Regions from separate parts of the Peribacillus sp. 05N428 genome, predicted to be linked through region 1. Evidence: riboswitches for the same ligand, from Rfam matches in the RefSeq annotation. Region 1 holds a riboswitch; each other region holds the start of a gene.
The links. A riboswitch is a leader RNA that binds a small molecule or an ion and turns the genes downstream of it on or off. The one in region 1 is predicted to bind S-adenosylmethionine.

Region 1 (7,676 bases):
AGACCGTAACGGATTTGTGCTGGGACGATAGTAATACCCGGAAATACTCGTATTAAGAGCCTCTGATTGAACAAGTGATTAAGAAAGCTGGAAAACCTGAAGCTGTTGACGCAGATTCCGCAACCATGACTATGTGTAATATGAGAGTTATCTCCTGCCCATTGGCACTCAACAACAAATATAGAGGGTTATTATCGGTATAAATCCACTAAAAAAAGGTTGCGGAATGAGACCATTCCGCAACCTTTTTGTTGTTAAACTGCGATCTGAGTTAAATCAGGTCGCCTTTCTCGAATTATTTATCCGCCGGTACAACTGCACCTTTGTATTCTTTAAGAATGAAATCTTGAATTTCTTTAGAATGCAATACTTCTACAAGCGCTTTGATTGCTTCTTTATTTTCGTCACCTTTGTTTACGGCAATGACATTCACATAAGGTGATTCGGAATCTTCAATCGCAATCGAATCTTCAAGCGGATTCAAACCGGCGTCAATTGCATAGTTGGAGTTGATCAAGACTGCATCGCCTTCGCCGCTCTCATAAATTTTAGGAAGCAGGGCCGCTTCATAATCGGCATCGAATTTAAGGTTTTTCTTATTTTCAACGATGTCTTTCGTTGTAGCCGTCGTTTTATCGATGCCTTCTTTCAAAGTGATCAGGCCATTCTTTTCCAAAAGGGATAAAGCGCGTCCATGATCAGCAACAGAGCTGCTCATAATAATTGTTGCGCCTTCCGGAAGTTTATCAATGCTTTTATATTTTTTTGAATATAGAGCAATCGGCTCGATATGGATTCCGCCAGCATTGACGAAGTCATATCCATTTTCTTTAATTTGCCCCTCTAAATATGGAATGTGTTGAAAGTAGTTAGCATCCAATTCCTTATCATTCAACGCCTTATTCGGTAAAACATAGTCCTGGAATGTTTCGATTTCCAAATCGATTCCTTTTTCTTTAAGAAGCGGTTTAGCTTCCTCAAGGATTTCTGCATGAGGAACATTGGATGCCCCTACAACTATTTTCTTCGATTCTTTTTCCGTATCGCTGCCGCTTTTATCCTTTTCACTTCCACAAGCAGCCAAAGCGATAGATAACACTAAGATTAATGCAAATCCTAAAAACTTTTTCATCCTATTCATCTCCCTTTATCTTTTGTCCAATTTAGATGTAATCACATCTCCAATAATTTGAATTATGAAGACGATAATTAGAATAACGATCGTCGCTACAAGCGTAACGTCATTTTGATTTCTTTGATAGCCGTCCAAATAGGCTAGATTACCAAGCCCGCCTGCGCCGATGACCCCGGCCATCGCGGTATATCCAACCAATGCAATCGATGTTACCGTAATCCCGGAAATAAGGGCAGGCATCGACTCTGGAAGAAGGACCTTCCAAATGATCGTGCTCGTTTTTGCCCCCATCGATTTAGCGGCTTCAATTACACCTTTATCGATTTCACGGAGGCCGATTTCAACCATACGCGCATAAAATGGGGCCGCACCGATAATAAGTGCCGGCAGTGCAGCGTTCTCACCGATCATGGAACCGACAAGCGCTTTAGTGAAAGGAATGAGCAGCACGATCAAAATAAGAAATGGAATGGAACGGAATATATTGACGACAGCACTCATGACTCCGTTGACAGCCCGGTTTTGCCACATATTACCCTTCCCTGTCAGGAAAAGGATCAATCCTAGTATTATGCCTATAAAAAAGGTTGCCACTACAGAGACGCTTGTCATGTAAAGCGTTTCTTTCGTAGCTTCAATGATGTCTTCCCAATCAACATTCGGCAATAATTCTTCAAGCATGAGTAATCACCTCCACGCCTACCTGCTGTGCTCTAATGAATTCGATTGCGCGGAGCATTTCATCCTCTTTGCCATCTAGATGGATAAACAATGTTCCATATGAACCGCTTCTTGTTTGGGATATCTTACCTTGAACGATATTGACATCCAACTCGAAGTTACGTACAAGCTTGGTGATCAATGGGCTTTCTGCATGATCACCTACAAAGGTCAATTGAATCACTTTGCCGGCTGGATAGCGTTCGAGCAAATGGTCCATCGTTTCTTTCGTTTCTTCCGGTTCCGTTACCTGTTGGACGAAACGCTTCGTCATTTGTTCTTTAGGATTCTTGAAGACATCCAGGACAGGACCCTGTTCAACAACCTGCCCGCTTTCCATCACGGCGACGCGATGGCAGATTTTACGTATTACATGCATTTCATGCGTAATCAAGACGATCGTCAATCCCAAACGCTGATTGATGTCAACAAGCAATTCGAGTATGGAGTCGGTAGTCTGCGGATCCAATGCAGAAGTCGCTTCATCACACAGCAGAACTTTAGGGTCATTTGCCAGAGCCCTGGCTATTCCCACCCTTTGCTTTTGCCCTCCGCTTAATTGCGAAGGATAGGCCTTTTCCCTGCCTTCAAGTCCGACTAACTTGATCAATTCGTTCACACGCTTGGTGCGTTCAGGTTTAGAAACTCCTGCAATTTCCAAAGGGAAAGATATATTCTCCTGAACGGTCCTTGACCATAATAGATTGAAATGTTGGAAAATCATGCTGATTTCTTGACGGGCCTTACGGAGCTGAGCCCCTTTAATTTTTGAAATTTCCTTTTCAGCCACCACAACGGATCCCTCTGTCGGTGTTTCCAATCCATTGAGCATTCTGATCAAAGTACTTTTCCCCGCTCCACTGTAACCGATGATACCGAAAATCTCGCCTTTATTTATTTCAACATTCACATTATTTACAGCCTTGATCGTCTCACTGTTTCCTTTTCCTGTTCGGAACAGCTTACTGACTTTCGTCAATGTAATCATTAACCCTCACCTCTTTTATCCAATAAAACCTATGAACTTAGTTGATTTCTCTACATTATTAGTCTGTTTCTCCTATCATGTAAAAGTTTTCCCAATTAAAATAGAAAAAACCTTTCTGCATGAGCAGAAAGGCAGGTGAAGAAACAGGCCTTCCTCTCATCTTCCAAAGTGATTAAACTTTGTGTGAATTGGCACCTTTCCAAGGAAATCTCCTTGTCGGTTGCCGGGTTTCATCGGGCACATCCCTCCACCTCTCTTGATAAGAGCTAATATATAGAATATTTGTACATCATTAAGTTCTTTAGTATGGAGAAATTTTATCATAGATAAAAAAGGAGCGCAATGTATATTATTTCTAGTACAAGAATGAACAGGAACTTTACTTAAACCGATTTGGAAGTCAAGGAGACGATATTCGTCGCCTTTTCAATTGCCTGCTCCAAATCTTCTATTAAGTCGTCTACATTTTCAATCCCAATCGATAATCGGACTTGATCGGCACTTACGCCCGCTTTCGCAAGACCCGCCTCATTCAATTGTTGATGGGTCGTACTGGCTGGGTGGATGATCAAGCTCTTCGCATCCCCCACATTAGCCACATGGGACCATAATTCCACCGAATTGATAAGTTTTGCCCCAGCTTCGCGATTACCTTGAATCCCAAATGTCACGACAGATCCAGCTCCCTTTGGCAAATACTTATCCGCAAGGGCTTTATCGGGATGATCCTCATCACCAGGATGTGAAACCCAGGTAACGGCAGGATGGTTTTTTAAATAGTTTATGACAGACTTGGTGTTGGATAGATGCTCTTTCATCCTTACATGCAGCGTTTCAAGTCCAAGCGTAAACTGGAATGCACTTTGGGCACTTAGTGCTGGGCCCAAATCACGGAGTAACTGGACTCGGGCTTTCGTTATGAATGCAGCAGGTCCAACTGCCTCGGCGTATACCAGACCGTCGTAACTTGGGTCAGGCTCCGTGAAGCCAGGGTAGTTCGGCGAGTTCCAATCAAATTTCCCTCCATCCACGATGACACCGCCTAGCGTCGTTCCATTTCCAAGAAGCCATTTTGTAGCGGAATGGATGACAATATCCGCTCCAAAATCAATTGGTTTGCAAAGATACGGTGTCGCGAAGGTATTATCAATGATTAAAGGTATGCCGGCTTCGTGGGCAATTTCCGCTACCGCTTCAATATCGAGCACCCTCAAACTTGGATTTCCGATCGTTTCAGCAAAAATGGCTTTAGTTCTTGGCGTAATCGCCCTTTTGAAGTTTTCAGGGTCATCGGGAGAAACGAACTTCACTTTGATCCCATATTTAGGAAGAGTGTTTTCAAAAAGGTTATACGTACCGCCATATAATGTAGAGGCAGAAACAATCTCATCCCCTGCAGCGGCGATATTCAGGATTGAAAGTGAGATGGCGGCCATTCCGCTTGCCGTTGCCAATCCGCCGATACCGCCTTCCAATAAAGCCATCCTTTCCTCAAAAACACTGACCGTGGGATTATGAAGCCGTGTATATATATAGCCATTCTCCTTTAGGCCAAATAAATTCGCTGCATGGTCGGTGTCCTTGAACAAGTATGCATTGCTTTGGTAGATAGGAACGGCACGGGCACCTGTTTCATCAGCTTGGAGACCGCCATGAACACTTAATGTTTCGAAACGCAACTTTTTCTCTGACATATAATTTCACCTTTTTCTATGGATTTAGTTGGATTTATATGAAATCTGGCTTTTTATAAACAAAAAAACCACTTCAATAAGAAGAGGTTTCAAGAACACACCTCATCTACCAGAGCCAACACTCTGCTGGAATTAGCACCGTATATAAAAATTTATACCGGTTGCCGGGCTTCGTCGGGCCAGTCCCTCCGCCACTCTTGATAAGAACTATTAAATTCTGCCATTACTTAATTCAAAATATAGCATTTTAGATTAAATCAGTCAATGAATTGTTAGAATATTCTTTGTTTTTCTCTTCTCTCATTCAAATGTCAGCAACAAAGAAAACCAACCGCGGTTCTGATTGGTTTCCTAGCTGATTTCCTTAAGCAATCCGTACAAATAAGGAACGGATTGAAAGGCATATATTTTTTTGTGCAGCTGCCCTTCTTTGAAAAGCAATAAGCAAGGAACACTTTCGATTTCATATGATTCGGCAATTGCTTGGACATAGTTCATATTCATTTTGCCTGCCTTCAATTCCGGAAAAAGCTCCAAGGATATCGTCAACATCTTGGAGGCCACCTGACAGGTGCCGCATAAAGGTGTATATAAATATAAGCAAAAGGTTTCCCCATTTTCAACAGCAAGCTTACACTCTTCTTCTTTCCATTCTTGCATCAATTAGTCGTTCACCCTTTGACTTAGAAATTTCATTTTCACATTCATATTGGCAGATAGGAGCACAGTTGCGATATGATGTTCGGGTGAGCTCTCCACTTCTTTGTACATTTTATTAATATACAGGTGGTTCGCTTCCGGCATTTCCCTTCGGAACTGCTTCCGCAGCTTTTCTCCTGATTCATCTGCGTCAAAAAGGAGATAAACATCACGGTCCATCAATTCATCCACTAATTCATCCAGCTTAGTTAATGATATGGTCCCATTCGTACATATTATTTCCACATCTTCATTTAAAACGGAGGCAACTTTTCTTCTATCGGAACTGCCTTCTACAATGATCACTTTATCGAATTCGCCCCACTCCATGTCATCACTCCATCTCACGAATTATGTGCGCAACTCACCCACTGTACAAATGAAAAAGAGAGCAGGCCTTTTCAGTCCCCCCTCTCCTTTCTTTTTAACCGTTGATTAAACTCTCATACTCTTCAGCGCTCATCAAGTTTTCAATATCACTGACATTAGATGGTTCAAGCACGACCATCCATGCCTTTTCATAAGGAGACTCATTTACATATTCAGGGTTGTCACTTAAATCTTCGTTTACTTCAACAACCTTGCCACTGATAGGTGCATAAAGCTCAGAAACGGTCTTAACGGATTCAACACTTCCAAATGGTTCGTTCGCTTTCAATTCATCGCCGATTTCCGGAAGCTCAACGAATACGATGTCCCCAAGCTCGGACTGTGCGAATGCCGTAATTCCAATGCGCACTGTTCCATCTTCCGTTTTGACCCATTCATGTTCTTTAGTGTAACGAAGTTCTTTTGGTGTTGTTGTCATAATTAACCCTCCATATGTACATCTTATTTTATCTATTCCATTATAAGGTAGATTGTTTGTTTAAGTAAGGAATTAACCAAATATTTCGTGAAATTTCAGTTCCAAACCTGTTCGAATTGCTCTTCTTTGAAACCTACCGTCACTTTGGTGCCATCCGTAACGATCGGCCTTTTCAGAAGCATGCCATCTGTGGACAATATATCAAGCATCTCTGCTTCAGAAGCTTCTTTCAGCTTATCCTTTAAGCCTAGCTCCCGATATTTTTGACCGCTAGTATTGAAAAACTTCTTCAACTCCAAATTGCTGTTTTTATATAGTTGTTCTATTTCAGTTCGCGAAGGGGGATTATCCGCTATATGGATCGCTTCATATTGCAGTTCATGATTATCCAGCCACTTCTTCGCATTACGGCATGTACCGCATTTTGGGTACCAATATAATGTTAAGCCCATCATTTCACCACCTATCAATAGAATACCCGTTTTTACCACGCAATACAACGAAATGTCTTTTGAATTTCCAATGCGATTTCATCAAAGGAAATAAAGGGAATGCCTTTTCGGGCATTCCCTTTACGGATTCTGACTTATTGCTTAAAGAGCATATTTTTCCGTTTCGATTACTTTGACGGATGCTTCGCGTTTTTTCGCAATGACATTGATCGGAGTGTGTCTTGTCAGCTTACGGAGCGACGAAAGCATGATGCGAAGAGTATCGCCTGTTTCCACCGCAATTAACGTTTCCTTTGCATGCTGTTCTATTTCATTGAAAGCTTCCTGAACGAAGATTTCCGTGTAAAGCACTTTTTGTTTGTTCTTCTCCAGACCTGTAGCTGCAATTGCTTTTTCCGTACGCAATACCACGGATTCAGCTGCATAGGCAAGAGATGTGATATCAGCAATGTTGGAGAGGATTTCTTGTTCTTGATCAAGATTTTTGCCGTATTTCTGTGCCGCAAGCCCAGCTGCCAAAATACCGATTTTCTTCGCGTTCCTAACAAGCATTTTTTCTTGTGCCAGTGGCTCATCGCCAGGTTCTTCCGGCATCATCATCATTAATTCCTCTTGCAGGCCTTGAGCTTTTTGAAGTAGCGGCAATTCCCCTTTAAGTGCTTTCTTCAGGAATGTTCCCGGAACAAGCAATCTATTGATTTCATTCGTACCTTCAAAGATCCGGTTAATACGGGAATCGCGATATGCTTTTTCAATTTCATACTCCTGCATGAAACCATAACCGCCATGAAGCTGAACGCCTTCGTCCGTAACGTAATCCAATACTTCGGAAGCAAAGAATTTATTCAATGAACATTCAATTGCATATTCAGCGATTGCAGCCGCCATTGATTTCCCATCTTTCACTTGCTCATCCGTCAATTTGCTTTGTCTTTGATCATAAAGGCCAACAGTACGATATACAGAGCTTTCTGCCGCATAAATTTTCGCTGCCATTGTTGCAAGTTTTTCTTTCGTCAAGTTAAAATCGGAAATTTTCGTTTTGAACTGTTGACGTTGATTCGTATAAGCAGCTGTAATCTCAAGGGCTCGTTTAGATCCGCCGACAGCACCGACACCTAATTTATAGCGGCCGATATTCAGGATATTGAAAGCGATGACATGCCCTTTTCCGGCTACA
Region 2 (7,676 bases), on a different contig from region 1:
AACTGGCTCAAAATCGCAGACGGGGAGCTTTCGCTGTTTGCGGCGGCATCCACGTTGTCCTGGAATGAAATCTTCCCGGATACGGTCAATGCGCTGGTCATTCAGGATGCAGAGAGCCTGCTTTCGAAATCGCCTAAATTGGGAGGCGGACTGGAAGCGGGAGAGAAACTGTTCAATTCCATTATCCAGTGGGCTGAAGATAATGATTTAAGGGTTGGCAATAAGCTTAAATGGATGGTGGAGGGGCTTAAGGATACCAGGAATTTCAATCTCCTTCTTGCAGGAAGTACAGGAAATGGCAAGACATCCTTTATTCAGTCAATCGTTGGCGAGAGCATTGCTGCTGAGGACCATTCTTCCCTAGTCAGTGTCAAAGACGGGGATGATTTGGAAATCCTTGAAATTACCGATACAGATAGCAAAGTTGTCGAGGAGCTAACTGATTTGGATGAAACACGCCGTCAGCGCGGGACTATTGTCGATGTGACAATCATCAGTGACTACCTAAGAAATAATCATCTGCGGTTATTGGATACACCGGGGTTCAATGGGGAACAAAGCGTGGAATCCGATTTCCAAGGCTATTTACATGGCAGTGATGGCCTGATGTTCGTTCTTGACGCCCGGGCTCCTTTCACCGGCAGCGAAAGGGATCTGTTATTGGAAATTCAAATGATGGCTCCGAAACTGCCGATCCATTTCCTATTAAATAAAATGGATACGATATACAGTGATCAGGTCGCAGTCCGGATGGAAGACGAAACATGGGATAAAGTGAATGCATATTTCCCGAATGCGAAAGTGTTCGCTTTCTCCAAACATTATGACAGCAGGCAGCAATTGAAGGACCTTTCAGCCTTCCTTCAATCGAATTATCAAGATGATAATTGGAAGGAAAGAAGATCTGAAAAAATCCTGGCATTCATTCGTAAAACTTTATCTTATCTATTAGAAAAACGGGCAGCCAATGAGCGGAAATGCGAGCATTCCATCTCTTGGAATGAGCAGATGGAAGTCAAACTGAATGGAGCGGTCAATCAACTGGCTGATCTGGAAAAAGAAAAAAGTGAAAATATCATAAGGTCGTATCGTTCGCTTAAGGACGAAGTGAAAAGTCAGCTTTATTCAAAAATTCCTGAATTACTGAGGGATTGCTCTAAATCGTTAACGGAAAGCAGTGATTTCAGTCAGGTCCATGTACAGTTAAACCAGGAAATGAATGAGCGGATTCAAAACTTCATTTCTGACAAGATCATGCCTCAATATTACCGTTCTCTTCAAGACTGGATTGCCAGTTCCCAAATGGAGTTCTCACAAAGCCAGCAGTTCATGGATGAGATGAGTGCCGGATTCAATGAATTATACAAAGAAGAACGGATTACACTGGCAGGTGACTTCAGGGTATTGGATGACTGGCGCCGTGATGCCGACCGGATGACAAGCAGTATCCGCATCGAAAACGTTAATATCCTTTTGCGCAGGACTCCATCACAATTGCTGCTTAAAGGAGCAGGGAAGCTATTTGGGGCGATACCGCAAAATAAGGCCAATATGTACAATCGTTACAAGAAATACCTGGAAAGTGAAGATTACCTGGATGTTGCCGAAATGATCACGGAACGTTTCCTAACCCAATTTGGATTGTTTGAAAAATCACTGGATCGGGACATCTCACTTTTCTATCGCAGTTCATTTGCCTTACTTCAAAAAACGATAGAGCAGACGCAGACTGAAATAAAAGACTACCAGGCTGCATTGGAGCATATGAAAGAAAATCCTGAGGTTTACCGTGATCCGATCACGTTGTTCGAAGTGAAATTAAGGCAGTTGGAGAGGCTTGAAAAAATCGAGAAAAAGCGTCTAGCCCAGCTTCAAAGAAAATAAAAATAACGGGAAACATTTCAAATATTCAAAAATCTATTGACTTTACGACTATATCCCTATAAAGTGATAATTACGAAAACGTAACACAATATATCTCTTATCAAGAGTGGCGGAGGGACTGGCCCTAAGATGCCCAGCAACCGTTCCATTAGGAATTGGTGCTAAATCCTGCAAAACAGAAATGTTTTGACAGATAAGAGAGGGACAAGTCTGCAAAACAGCCGATTAAACCTCTCTATATTAGAGAGGTTTTTATTTTGGGATTTACACCGACTTAACTGATAAGACTAATGAGAAAACATGGAGGGAAACAAGATGAGAAGGTCTATTAAAGGGATATTCATTTCTGCCATCGCTTCGGCTTTGCTTTTAACGGGTTGCACTGCAGGGCAGAGTTCCACAGAATCGAAGAAAGAAGAAAAAGTATCATTTGAAAATGTCCCGGAGAGATTTGCTGATGGCGATGGAGCCAAAATCAAGGTGATCCGTAAAATTGGCGGTGATGATCATACTGCCCAATACCTGGCGGGGGCGAAAGAAGAAGGAGAAGCACTGGGGTTTCAAGTCGATACGTACACAGCCAATGGTGATACGGCTAAATTCCATGATGCGATAGCACAGGCTTTGGAGGAAGATTACGACGGCTATATCATTTCACATGGTGATGATGCTGCAACTGTAAATGACGTTCAGAAGTTGGTTGATGCAGGTAAAAGCGTTGTCACATTCGATTCAATAAGCGATCTATCTAAAATAGAGGGCGTGACATTAACTTCACAAGATGATGAAGCGCTGGCAACACTGGCTTTCGATAAACTGATAAAAGAACAGAAAGGTGAAGCGGCAATTGCATATCTTTGGGTGGATGGTTTTCCTCCAATGGTAAGAAGAAATGCAGTATATCAGGAAAAATTAAAAGAAAATCCTGGGATTAAAGAAGTCGAAAGATTCGGAGTGGCATCCGCTGATACTTCGGTGCAGACACAAAATGCTGTAGCCGCAATGCTGAATAAATACCCTAAAGGTAAATTGGATGCCATTTTCGCAACATGGGATGCCTTTGCTATCGGTGCAGCCCGGGCGATTAAAGAAGCGGGCCGCGATGAAGTAAAGATATATGGAATTGATGTTTCGAACGCAGATCTCCAGGAGATCCAATCGGCTGATAGCTCATGGTCCTACACGGCAGCAGTCGATCCCAAGTTGATCGGTGCAGTGAATATGAGGATATTGGCTAAAAAATTAGCTGGCGAAGAAACGCCGCAAACATATGATTTGGAGGCATCACTTATTTCGCAAAAGCAAATCCAAGCTTCAAAAGAAGCGGTAAACATGGCAAACCTGTCTGATATTGTCGATGGCTGGGGGGTATCGACGGAATTTGAAGAAGATTGGATGAAGGTTTTGAAAGATCATTATAAAAAATAAAAAGAGACACTCTCTTTCCAGCGAAGGGAGTGTCTGTTCTATAAGGGGGAATGGACATGGGCAAGCAACTAGAAATGAAGAAGATTTCGATTGAATTTCCGGGGGTGAAGGCGCTGAGTGATGTTGATTTTTCCGTACAATCAGGAACAGCCCACGCATTGGTCGGTGCAAACGGAGCAGGGAAATCGACGTTAATGAAAGTTTTATCGGGAGCCCATGTTCATTATTCAGGTGACATTTTTATTGATGGGATGAAGTGGGATATCCGCTCGCCAAAAGCTGCTCAGGGACAGGGCATTCAAATAGTTTATCAGGAAGTGGATACCGCCCTCATCCCTTATTTAACAGTTGGGGAAAATGTAATGTTGAATGATATGGTCCAAAACATGGGAAAAAAACAAAGGGTACAATGGAAAGAACTGCACAACAAAGCCACTTCTATTCTTGAAGATATGAAAATTCATGTCCCTTCGAAAAAGCTGGTTAGAGACCTTACCTTGGCTGAAAAACAGATGGTCCTGATAGCAAGAGCCGTTTCGACAGAATGCAAATTCCTGATTCTCGACGAGCCAACTGCTCCGTTAAGTCATACGGAGACGACGGAACTTTTTCGAATTGTAAATGAGTTAAAGCAAAAAGGCGTGGCAATCATTTTCATTTCACATCGTCTGCCTGAGATTTTTGAAATCTGTGAGGAAATTACGATCATGAGGAATGGGGAGCGTGTCACTTGTCGAAAAATCGAGGACATAACCCGTACCGAAGTGGTAGAGAACATGCTCGGGAAAACCATGGATGAACAGTTTCCTGAAGTGAATGCTTCGATTGGAGACGTAATTCTGGAAGTGAACGGATTGTCAGATGCCGAGAAAGTTAAGAATGTCAGTTTGAATATTAAAGCAGGAGAGATAATCGGCTTGGCTGGGTTGGTCGGGGCTGGGAAAACGGAGCTGTGTAAAACCCTTTTCGGTCATACGTCCATCACAGCGGGTGAAGTCATCCTGAATGGTCGAAAGCTTTCTCTGAAATCACCGCATGAAGCAGTAAAAAGCGGGCTGGCACTTGTACCTGAGGAACGCAGGAAAGAAGGGGTCCTTGTACAGGAATCAGTCTCGGCAAACTTGACTGCAGCCAGTCTCGGCAAATTCTGCAAAACATTCAGTGTCGTCGATCGTAAGGCGGAAAAGGAAAAGGCGAAGGAAATAATCGCAATTCTCGGCATTAAAACTCCTTCAGGGGAAGTGAAGGTCGAAAACCTATCCGGTGGTAACCAGCAAAAAGTTGCCATTGGAAAATGGCTTATGGCAGATGCGGATGTATACATATTCGATGAACCAACGAAAGGGGTCGATGTCGGAGCCAAGAAGGATATATTCGAATTGATTGCAAAGCTTGCAAGGAATGGAAAAGCGATCATTTATGCATCCTCCGAGGTTTCCGAAATCATTGGCATTACGAACCGGACCTATGTGTTATATGACGGGAGCACTGTCATCGAATTAGAAACAAGCAAAACGAATGAAGAAGAACTACTATTCTATTCAACAGGAGGTAAATAGGATGAGCATACCCATTCCTGTTACACAGACAGCGAAAGCGAAGAAAAAGGTGGAACTATTCGACTTTTTCTATAAATACGGCACAATATTGACGATTATCATTCTGATTGGAATTTTCGCCGTATCCAATCCATCTTTCATCCAAACGTCTAACCTGATAAACATCCTGCGTTCCATTTCAATCGTGACCATTATTGCGATCGGCATTACGATATCACTGACCGTGGATGGCTTCGACCTTTCCGTGGGCTCCGTCGCATCATTGGCCAATGCCATCGTCATCTCGATGTTTGTCTGGTTTTCCCAGGATACATTCATCGCCATATTAGCTGCGGTCGGTGCCTCACTTTTCGTAGGGGCTTTGAATTCATTCATGATCGTTAAATTAAGAATTCCCGACATGCTGATGACATTGGCTACCATGTTCATTATTCAGGGAATTGCCCTTACTTATACAAAAGGGGCCACGGTTTCGCAAAATATGGTCATGCCCGACGGGACATTCGCAACAGGACTGATCAGCCCGTTTTTCGCCAAAATTGGCCAAGTACCATGGATAATCCTGATCATGGCCGTCATTGTGATAGCGACCCATATCTTTTTGACTTATACGAAGCACGGTCGTTATATGTACATTATTGGGGGGAATAAGGAAGCAGCGAGACTTTCCGGGATATCGGTTAATAAATACAAAATACTTGCCTATCTGATTTCAGCTCTATTTGCTGCAATCGGGGGAATTGTCCTTGCTTCAAGGGTCATGACATCGGAAATCAATTCAGGATCCCCCTATTTAATGGATGCCGTTGCAGCAGCCTTCATTGGTTCCTCCGTTTTAGGAGCGGGAAAACCGAATGCCTTTGGAACCTTCATCGGTGCAGTCCTGATCGGAATCCTTCAAAATGGGCTGATCATGATGTCCGTTCCGTATTACGCGATGGATATCGTCAAAGGAACAGTGCTGGCCCTTGCGCTCGCGGTAACCTATTACAAGCAAAAACAGTAAAATGTATTCGTTGCGTTACTCTACAAAAATCCAAAAAAAATCCTGTTGTAATGCAACAGGATTTTTCCTTTTTAAAAAGGGATGGGTTAAGGAGATCGTCATCATTTTACTTACGCTAAAATGGTGGCAGGAGCACTTTTTGAACCCTCATTGTTGGAGTATAAAGATTGACCGCAATTGTAATTTTTATAGGAACCTTATTTACCTTTTAATAAGATTGATAATGATCTATTGTAAAGTATGAACATTCATATCATATACTTATCTAAAGGAGAGTGTAGACTTATGCGCGAAACCTGTGTTCCGGCAGGTGTGAAACCGAATGAAACTGGCTTTGGATATACGCTGTCCTTGATAGGCGGCAAATATAAAATGATCATAATGTATTGGCTGTCTGAAAATAAGGTCATGCGTCATAATCAGCTGAAGCGAAGTATCGGTACCATTTCCTTTAAAACGCTAAGCATCATGTTAAAAGAGTTGGAGGCAGACGGCCTTATCATACGCAAGGAATTTCCCCAAATACCTCCAAAAGTAGAATATTCATTATCTGAACGTGGTCTATCTCTCATCCCATTGTTAAATATGATGTGCGAGTGGGGAGAGAAAAACAGTTTGCCAGTTCAGGAGACTAAACAGCAGTAGGTGTAGCTATTTTGATTAAATCAAAAGAAGTATTTCCCTGACAAGGAAATACTTCTTTAATGAACTGCCTATTAAAGGTTATCGACAAAATTCAAATAATCTTGTGCGCTTTTTTCCAATTCGCTCACGGATGGCTCATTTTCAGCACCATAAAACGCAAAGAATGAACGATAATCTGCATTGCAGTAAAGGAAGGTAGTTTCAAAGGGAGATAATAAATGTTCAAGTGTATAGCGATATCTTCCTTCTTCACTATAATCCTCTTTGTTAATTCCGGCAGATACAGCTAAAGCAGCTTTGCGATTCTTTAATTTATCCCCTCCATTTGAACCATAAGCCCAACCATAAGTAAAAACATCGTCAAGCCATCTTTTTAGGAGAGGCGGACAATTAAACCAATAAAAAGGGAACTGTAAAACAAGATTACTATGCGATTCGATTAATTGCTGTTCTTTTTCCGCATTAATGTTTCCGTCAGGGTAAACCTTATACAATTCGTGTACTGTATACTTTTCCGGATATTTCCTTAGCGCTTCTACCCATCGCTTATTTATGAGGGATGTTTCTAGACTGGGGTGTGCTACGATAACAAGAGTTTTCAAAGATTTCTCCTCCTTAATTATTATTTATTTTAAGTATAAATTGCACTCTGCAAGTACGTAAGTATGCACTTTTAGTATAGGTACTTACCTAAAGGAGAGTGTTAAATCAGGTATAACTAAAAAAACAATCTGTAAATTCCAATATGAGGAAGATGTTAATAAGGGAAACTTAAAAGGTCAGATAGACCCGCTCATCCTGTCACTTTTACATAGGAGGGATATGTACGGCTTTGAATTAGCCAAAAATTGTTCGTGAAGAAAATATTACAGACTTACATCAGTGGGTGAAGAAGGCTTTAAACAAAAGCGCCTGGAATGGGAATTTGTAAGAGATGTGATTGATTCCTTTTTAGATTGGGGGAAATAAGGAAGCGGCTAGACTTTCCGGGATATCAGTTAATATCTATCTATTTCAGCTTTATTTGCTGCAATCGGGGGAATTGTCCTTGCTTTAAGGGGCATGAAATCGGAAATCAATTCAGGATTCCGCTATTAATACCGTCGCGGCAGCCTTCATTGGGTTCCTCCGTTTTAGGAGCGGGAAAACCGAAT
Region 3 (7,676 bases), on a different contig from region 1:
TAATCCCTTTGTTTGTCTAACCGAAGGCTTAACAACCAAATTCAAAATTCCCCTCCCGATAGACAAGAGCTTTTATAATCAATGCGGTATATTCAATTTACCATGACTTTTGCTTGCTACCGGGGCTACGCCGTTAACCACGAAACTGAAAATGCTGCCAATTATAAGTGTGAACAAAGGCAGCGTCCCATCCTTATTGAAGAAAATCAACAAATTTAGACACTCCTATTTTATTAAAACGCTTGTTTTTCCTGACTAGCCATAAATTTCTTGCCATATTTATTCTGTATATATCCACTTCCCGCAAAAAGCCTTGCTCCAATTCTCTGGCCACTGTCAACCTTGGCAAAATGCTGATTCCAAGTCCAGCTTCAACCGCACTTTTTATCGCTTGTGTACTGCCAATCTCCATGTAGCTTTCAATTTTTTCTAAAATCCCATGCTCCCTTAGCATATTTTCTACGATAAGCCGTGTTCCGGAAATGGATTCACGCCAAATCATCCTTTCATTTCCCAATTCCTCTAGCTGAATTTCTTTTCTTTCTTTCCATGGGTGGTCGGATGGACATACCAATATCAATTCGTCTTCGGCGAACTTGTCTACAATAAAATCTGTGTTTTCCACAAGTCCTTCCACCAAGGCCAAATCAATGACATCGTTTGAAAGATCCTCCAAAACCCGGGGCGTATTTTTTATCGTCAATGTCACTTTTATTTCTGGCTGTTGTTTTTTGAATCTCCCAAGCAAGCTAGGCAACAAATACTCTCCGATAGTCAAGGAAGCCCCTACAATGAGATTTGCATTGTATTTACCCGTCGATTGCTGAATCACTTCTTTTGAATGGTTGAAGTCATTTACTATGGCTTTAGCAAAAGGGTATAACAGCTTTCCTGCTTCTGTAACTCTCAGCCTTCCTTCCTCACGGTCGAATAACAAAGTGTTATAATAATTTTCCAGTTGATGGATCTGCCGTGTTACAGCGGGCTGAGATAGGAAACTTAACCTCGCTGCCTGGCTTATACTTCCTTCATCCACCACTAAACAAAACATTTTCAGATTTTCCAATTTCAAGAAAACGACCTCCATGTTTTTAGATAGTTTATTAAAATGATAGCATCATTAGGTAAATGGTGAAATGAAAATAGTGAGATACATTCTAAGGCTATTCAATTATTGGCGGCATTCTTTATAAAACGGATGAATCTTCTGGGTATAACGTTTTGTTATACCCGATGATTTTGTTGCAATTTACCCAGCCCTTTTTCTTTGATATGTTAATGATAAGAATTAAACAAAGCATGCAAAGGAAGTGACTGATGTCAATGAAAGGACAATGGAAAACTCTATTCCAATTATTTTGGACCTTTTTTAAAATAGCACCTGTCACATTCGGAGGCGGGTTTGCGATGATCCCTTTAATCGAAAATGAAGTGGTCGAAAAGAGAAAATGGATGAAAAGCGAAGAAGTTACGGATGTTTTTGCTTTATCTCAGTCCGTACCGGGAGCTGTCGCCATTAACTCCGCCACCTTTATCGGCCATCGAATTGCCGGAATGAAGGGGGCAATGGCAGCCATGATCGGTGTTTCATTACCTACCTTTTTTATTGTTCTGCTCCTGGGCATTGTGTATTTTTTCATTCAGGATAATCCGAAGGTAGAATCTGCATTCATATCGATCAGAGTTTCCATAGTAGCCATCATTGCATATGCGGCTATCAAGATAGGAAAATCGGCAGTTGTAGACAAATCAACTTTCTGTATTTTAATAGTAGGAATTCCTGTCCTCTTCTTTCTTCACCCTGTGATGGTTATATTAGCGGGAGCTCTAGCGGGTATTGTGACCATCTCCATTAAGAGAAAATTAGGTTACGATGTCAAAATGGACAAAAAGGATAGGAAAATAGAAGAAAATGATTTCGAACCGTTCATGGGTGCTGGCATATAGGTGAATCAAAATAGGGTCTAACTAATTTTTAAGAAAGCATGTGATGGAATGATGGAATTGTGGGAGTTGTTTAGCACCTTCTTTATTATCGGCTTTGTATCTTTCGGAGGCGGATACGCCATGATTCCCGTAATAGAATCGGAAGTCTCACAGCATGGATGGATGACAACGCAGGAATTCACCGATATAATCGCCATTTCCGGAATGTCCCCAGGGCCTGTCACCGCCAATAGTGCCATTCTTGTTGGCTATTCGACTGCTGGGTTAGCAGGAGCCATATCATCTGCTCTAGGAATCTTGCTTCCTGCCATTATATTCGTAACCGTTATAGCCACATTTTTCAGCAAATTGAATCATTATCCAGTTGTTCAATCCATGTTTTATGGATTAAGACCGATTGTCACTAGTTTGATCATCTTTGCAGCGATCAGTTTAGCACTTTCCAATCATATGATAGCCGTGAACTTTTCATGGCATACGATAAGCTTATTACTCGTTTTTGGTTTATCGTTATTTGCCCTAATGAAATTACGCTGGCATCCAGCCTATGTAATTATTCTTTCCGGTTTAGTTGGTGTTGTCCTCTATTCATGACAGTTGTCTCACACACAACCATCATTAATTTGGACCGGAATTAAGCAGAAAAATTGAAAAATGATTGATACTATATAAGTGCGAGAAAACTTTATTATGTTTATGTATTTACCATACAGAAAACACCCTGCATCCAATGATTCAGGGTGTTCAGACTGTAGACAAACTCAATGAAATTTTAGGGGTTTGTTTTAACTTTTAGTTCTTCGATCCATCATTTCCCGGCTGCAACCGTGGAAAACCAATCAGGATGGCAAGGACGCCACAAAGTCCAATCAGGATTGGGTAATATGAATACGGCAAGATGCTTAACGGAGAAATTTTTGCTACCCCTGCTGCAACAAGCAGTTGTGCTCCATATGGGATCAACCCTTGGATACAACATGCAAAAATGTCAAGGACGCTCGCCGATTTCCGCGGATCAATCCCATACTTTTCAGAAATATTTTTGGCAAGTGGCCCGGCAATGATAATCGAAATCGTGTTATTTGCCGTTGAAAGGTTCGTTAAACCAACAAGCCCCGCAATGCTGAATTCCGCCCCTTTTTTTGATTTGCTATTTCGTGTCACAAGGTGGAGTAGATAATCGATGCCGCCATTATGTTTGATTACAGCAACCATACCTGCAATTAAAATGGCAAGGAAGGAGATTTCATACATTCCCGCCATTCCTTCTCCGATTTTTTGAATGACACCCAACGGTTGATAACTACCATCAGCCAAGCCGATGATTCCGGCAAATACGATTCCGATGGAAAGGACCAAGAACACATTGACTCCTGCCAATGCAGTGACCAATACGCAAAGATACGGAAGAATCTTCACCCAATCATAAGACTGTTGGGAAATGTCAGCTTGTTCACCCATCGTTAAAATGCCTAGGATGGCACATGTGATGATGGCTGCAGGTAAAACGATGAAAAAATTCACTTTAAACTTATCCTTCATTTTCGTTCCCTGAGTTCGAACAGCAGCGATTGTCGTATCTGAAATGAATGAAAGGTTATCCCCAAACATCGCACCACCAATAACGGCCGCCATTGAAAGGGCAAGCGAAATATCTGTTTGCTCACTAATTCCAACCCCGATAGGTGCCAGGGCAACAATCGTTCCCATGCTTGTCCCCATGGATAGTGAAATAAAACAAGCGATGATGAAAATTCCTACCATTAATAGATTTTGGGGAAAAACAGCTAAGGCAAGATTCACTGTTGATTCAACTGCCCCCATACCATTGGCAACTTCGGAAAAAGCTCCGGCTAAAAGGAAAATGATTACCATTAACATAATATTGGCGTCACCGGCACCTTTACAGAAGATATCAACCTTTTCATTGAATGTCTCTTTCCGATTCATCGCCAATGCAGCTGCCGATGCAATGGATATCGCTACAATCACCGGAAATGAATAAAAATCTTTAGTGATGATTCCGGATCCAATAAATAAAATTAAAAATACGACAAATGGGATCAATGCCCATGGATTCCCTTTATTGTTTGCACTCATGATGTACACCTCTTTTTATTTTTCCCGCGACATGTGTCACAGCTCTATTCTATTAACAGTTTTCGCAAATAACTCCAATTTGAACCTACCTGATTATCCAGTCATGGAGCTGTAGCAAAAAACTGGCATAAAAAAGACCCCTTCTATTTAACAACAAGAAGAGGTCTTTTAATTTATAAAAAACACCCTCCTTATCTTTCAGGCGAAAATCAGCCTGCTGGATTTGGCACAGCACTCCATTTAAGTCCGCTGCCGAGACATCTTCGGGCCAGTCCCTCCGTCTCTCTTGATAAGAAGATTACATTATATAATTTATCTAAAATTACGATGACTGCCAGAAAAGTGCCACGCTAGAAACTTGCCTGAGTTCGTGACATCGAAAGTCGTTTTGAAAAGCAAATATAACAGTACAGCATTTTGTCTATTTTCGCAAGGGTTAATTTTTAAAGTGTTTCACATGCACTCCTTACTGTTCATAAAGAGAATCTAAGTTGATTGGAGCGGGTGTACGAGACTTCTGCGGAAAAAGCGAGTGCCTGGAGGCAACGTCAAATTGTACAAACCATAAAAAAAATGTAGACAAACTCGATTTTCATCAAGTTGTCTACATTCTGAGAGGTCTAATGAACTCTCAGCAAATTTGTTGGATTAGGTTAGGTGTATTATTTTTAGTCGAGTTTACATCTGTCGATACTTCAAATGCTTCCATCTGTTCCGAATCGAATGACTTTAAATACTGTTGCAGATATGCAGGATCATTAATGGAAGGATTCAACCAATCTTTTTCATCTTCTGGCTTTAGGATGACAGGCATGCGGTCATGAATGCTGGTCATTAGCTCATTTGGCACGGTTGTTATAACGGAGCACGAATAGATGCTGATGCCTTCAGGAGATTTCCAGGATTCCCAGAGACCGGCCATTCCAAATGGAGCATGATTCTTCAGTTTTATTCGCATCGGTATTTTTCTTTCTGGTGTCTTCTTCCATTCATAAAAAGAGTCAGCGATTATCAAGCATCTCTTCTTCTTATACGCATTCCTGAAGCTTGCTTTCTCAGCAATGGTTTCCGCTCTGGCATTGATCATTTTGTAGCCCGCTTTTTCGTCTTTTGCCCAGAAAGGAATGAGTCCCCACCGAAGATATCCAAGCCGGTTCCTTACCCCGTCATTAATGACGGAGAGCACGGATTGGGAGGGAGCAATATTGTAGCTGAATTGGTATTCCTCATCAAATGACCCTCGAATATCAAACCGTTCTTTTATTTCTTCTATGTCAGTGAAAAGAGTGAAACGTCCACACATAATATCGCCACCGTATTAAGATTTATTACAGTGTATCAAATGGAACGGGCAGCCACAAATCAGCGTTCTAAAATCCTGATATCAGTAAATGGTTGATTAAATAATTCGCTGGAAATCAAAAGAGTGCCAAGGACTTCTCTTTCATCTTCAGCTTTAATGATTTCCGACAAAATTAAGGTACTGCCATTCCTGACCGTTACTTTATATTCATTCATGGAATCCCTCCTCAAAAGGCTAGATGGTTGTTATTATAAACCAAAAACCCACAAGTATCAGTATTGAACTTAGCAGAGTCATGGAAAATCCACATGCCTTTATATTTTAAATGGTTAGTCGAACGAAGCAATGCCTGTGACCATGATTCCTTGTGAAGGAGGCGTAAAAAACTGTCCATGAATGATTCATGGACAGTCTGGGCGCTTTAAAGGTTTTTCGCTTCAATACTGAAGATAACATTAAGGAAAGCCCCAACAGTCGATACGAAAAAAAGCGCTCTTTCCGGGAAGACCGAATTGAAGTTGCGGCCATCGCATGTCCATTATTTAAAATGCAGCAAAACCTCATTTATTAAATGCCCTGCCAATGTAACGGTCTTATTATTTTCGTCCAATGCAGGGTTTACTTCAGAGATATCAAATGAGAGGATCTTTTCATTCGATACGATATGCCTAATAATGGCACGGACCAATTTCGGATCCAGTCCAAACGGCGATGGTGCACTTACCCCAGGTGCGTAGGCTGAATCAATAACATCCGTACATAATGTAAGCATGATATAGTCATTTTCCTTAGCGAATTCATTTATCCTCCGCTTCGTTTCATCCATTTCGTATAATGACAAATCTTCTTCCAATATGTAGTCGACCTTACTCCTCTCTGCAGTTTCAAACAGTGCCTTCGTATTCCCCTGCTTCTGAATTCCGACACATAAATAGCCACAACTTTGATCTTCGTCCAAAATCTGCTTAAACATCGTTCCAGATGAAGTTTCATTTTCATAAGGTCTCATATCAAAGTGAGCGTCAATATTAATAATCCCTAGTCTAGCTTTTGGTCCAATGGATTTCCTAATCCCAAGATAATGGCCATACAGGGTTTCGTGACCTCCCCCAAGTATGATAGGAATCGCTTTACTCTCCAAAATCCGGGCAACAGCTGATCCCAGTTGAGATTGGGCGGCTTCCATATCTGTACTTTCACATATTACATCGCCAGCATCCACCAGCTCGGTTTGGGAAGGTAAATGACAGGGTAATTTTGCCAACGACTGCCTAATATGATCAGGACCCACGGCAGCACCAACCCTGCCTTTATTCCTTCTGACTCCTTCATCACATTTAAAGCCAATGAGTCCAAAAGTTCGTGATGCATTGGAAGAGGTGGCTAATTCTGAAATTGGTGCCAAGCGCACTCTTTGGTGGTATCTGAAGCTATCTAGGTTAGTTTGGGAATCAATTCTTCCATTCCAATATTTTAAAGTCGGATGAGTATACATAATTTCTCCTTTATTTTAAAAATTCCGAAATATCTTTCTTAAAAATTATAATGGAGATAATGTATAATTACCAATACAAAAAATTAATATTTCTATAGAAGGTATAGCCGCTTTCAGCGTACATTTATGATATTGACAGAGATATCTGTTGGAGAATATCTTCCTCTTATCCGTTTGACATTGCTGCTCAAGCCAGTAGATTTAGCAAGAGATAATCGATTTTGCCTATAAATAAAATCCACAAAAAGCCCAATTTCTCGGTGTTGTAAGCGAGAAATTGGGCTTTGGCATCATATAAAATCAACATTTAACAGAAGGCTCGATCTTAAGATATTCTTACTAAACTTTAGTATCAATTTTCAGTTACTGCCCCCTTATATGACCTAGTGACAAGGGGCTTTGCCATAAACCGCAAAGTATCATGATTTCACTGATTCTCCTAATTCGAAAGTATTTCTATATAACCTTCTGTTCCATTTACTCGAATACGTTGCCCATCTTTTATCAGCTTGGTGGCATTTACCACACCGACAACAGCAGGTAAGCCATATTCACGTGCGATGACTGCTCCGTGGGTCATCAGCCCGCCAACTTCGGTGACGAGTCCTTTTATGGATACAAATAATGGTGTCCAGCTAGGATCGGTGAAGGTTGTAACCAGTATATCTCCATCTTCTAGATTTGCATCTTCCATGTTTAAGATGACACGTGCTCTGCCCTCTATAACTCCGGAAGAAACCGGTAGACCTACAATAGCTTCGGCCATGAGATTTCCTCGTTTATACTCCCCTACAATGATTTCACCATCAGACGTGATAACACGTGGTGGAG

Region 2: it holds a riboswitch for S-adenosylmethionine, as region 1 does, so the genes downstream of both, AC1DIV_RS12145 (sugar ABC transporter substrate-binding protein) here and AC1DIV_RS09350 (O-acetylhomoserine aminocarboxypropyltransferase/cysteine synthase family protein) in region 1, are expected to answer to the same signal.
Region 3: it holds a riboswitch for S-adenosylmethionine, as region 1 does, so the genes downstream of both, AC1DIV_RS00745 (Na+/H+ antiporter NhaC family protein) here and AC1DIV_RS09350 (O-acetylhomoserine aminocarboxypropyltransferase/cysteine synthase family protein) in region 1, are expected to answer to the same signal.

What each region holds. Positions count from the first base shown of each region.
Region 1 covers NZ_JBFTMS010000007.1:93,158-100,833, reverse strand. The annotation lists gene AC1DIV_RS09365 (MetQ/NlpA family ABC transporter substrate-binding protein) at 296-1,132, opposite strand; gene AC1DIV_RS09360 (methionine ABC transporter permease) at 1,148-1,816, opposite strand; gene AC1DIV_RS09355 (methionine ABC transporter ATP-binding protein) at 1,809-2,843, opposite strand; SAM riboswitch class I at 2,997-3,109, opposite strand; gene AC1DIV_RS09350 (O-acetylhomoserine aminocarboxypropyltransferase/cysteine synthase family protein) at 3,227-4,537, opposite strand; SAM riboswitch class I at 4,637-4,744, opposite strand; gene AC1DIV_RS09345 (thioredoxin family protein) at 4,889-5,197, opposite strand; gene AC1DIV_RS09340 (toprim domain-containing protein) at 5,201-5,566, opposite strand; gene gcvH (glycine cleavage system protein GcvH) at 5,661-6,044, opposite strand; gene AC1DIV_RS09330 (arsenate reductase family protein) at 6,140-6,496, opposite strand; gene AC1DIV_RS09325 (acyl-CoA dehydrogenase family protein) at 6,638-7,676, opposite strand, start outside.
Region 2 covers NZ_JBFTMS010000010.1:98,758-106,433, forward strand. The annotation lists gene AC1DIV_RS12140 (GTP-binding protein) at 1-1,884, shown strand, start outside; SAM riboswitch class I at 1,979-2,084, shown strand; gene AC1DIV_RS12145 (sugar ABC transporter substrate-binding protein) at 2,200-3,312, shown strand; gene AC1DIV_RS12150 (sugar ABC transporter ATP-binding protein) at 3,369-4,871, shown strand; gene AC1DIV_RS12155 (ABC transporter permease) at 4,873-5,877, shown strand; gene AC1DIV_RS12160 (winged helix-turn-helix transcriptional regulator) at 6,163-6,522, shown strand; gene AC1DIV_RS12165 (NAD(P)H-dependent oxidoreductase) at 6,594-7,124, opposite strand; partial or broken gene AC1DIV_RS12170 (ABC transporter permease) at 7,478-7,676, shown strand, end outside.
Region 3 covers NZ_JBFTMS010000001.1:170,240-177,915, reverse strand. The annotation lists gene AC1DIV_RS00760 (LysR family transcriptional regulator) at 194-1,072, opposite strand; gene AC1DIV_RS00755 (chromate transporter) at 1,318-1,947, shown strand; gene AC1DIV_RS00750 (chromate transporter) at 1,996-2,541, shown strand; gene AC1DIV_RS00745 (Na+/H+ antiporter NhaC family protein) at 2,740-4,047, opposite strand; SAM riboswitch class I at 4,236-4,343, opposite strand; gene AC1DIV_RS00740 (SOS response-associated peptidase) at 4,679-5,350, opposite strand; gene AC1DIV_RS00735 (hypothetical protein) at 5,410-5,565, opposite strand; gene hutG (formimidoylglutamase) at 5,889-6,845, opposite strand; gene ppsA (phosphoenolpyruvate synthase) at 7,285-7,676, opposite strand, start outside.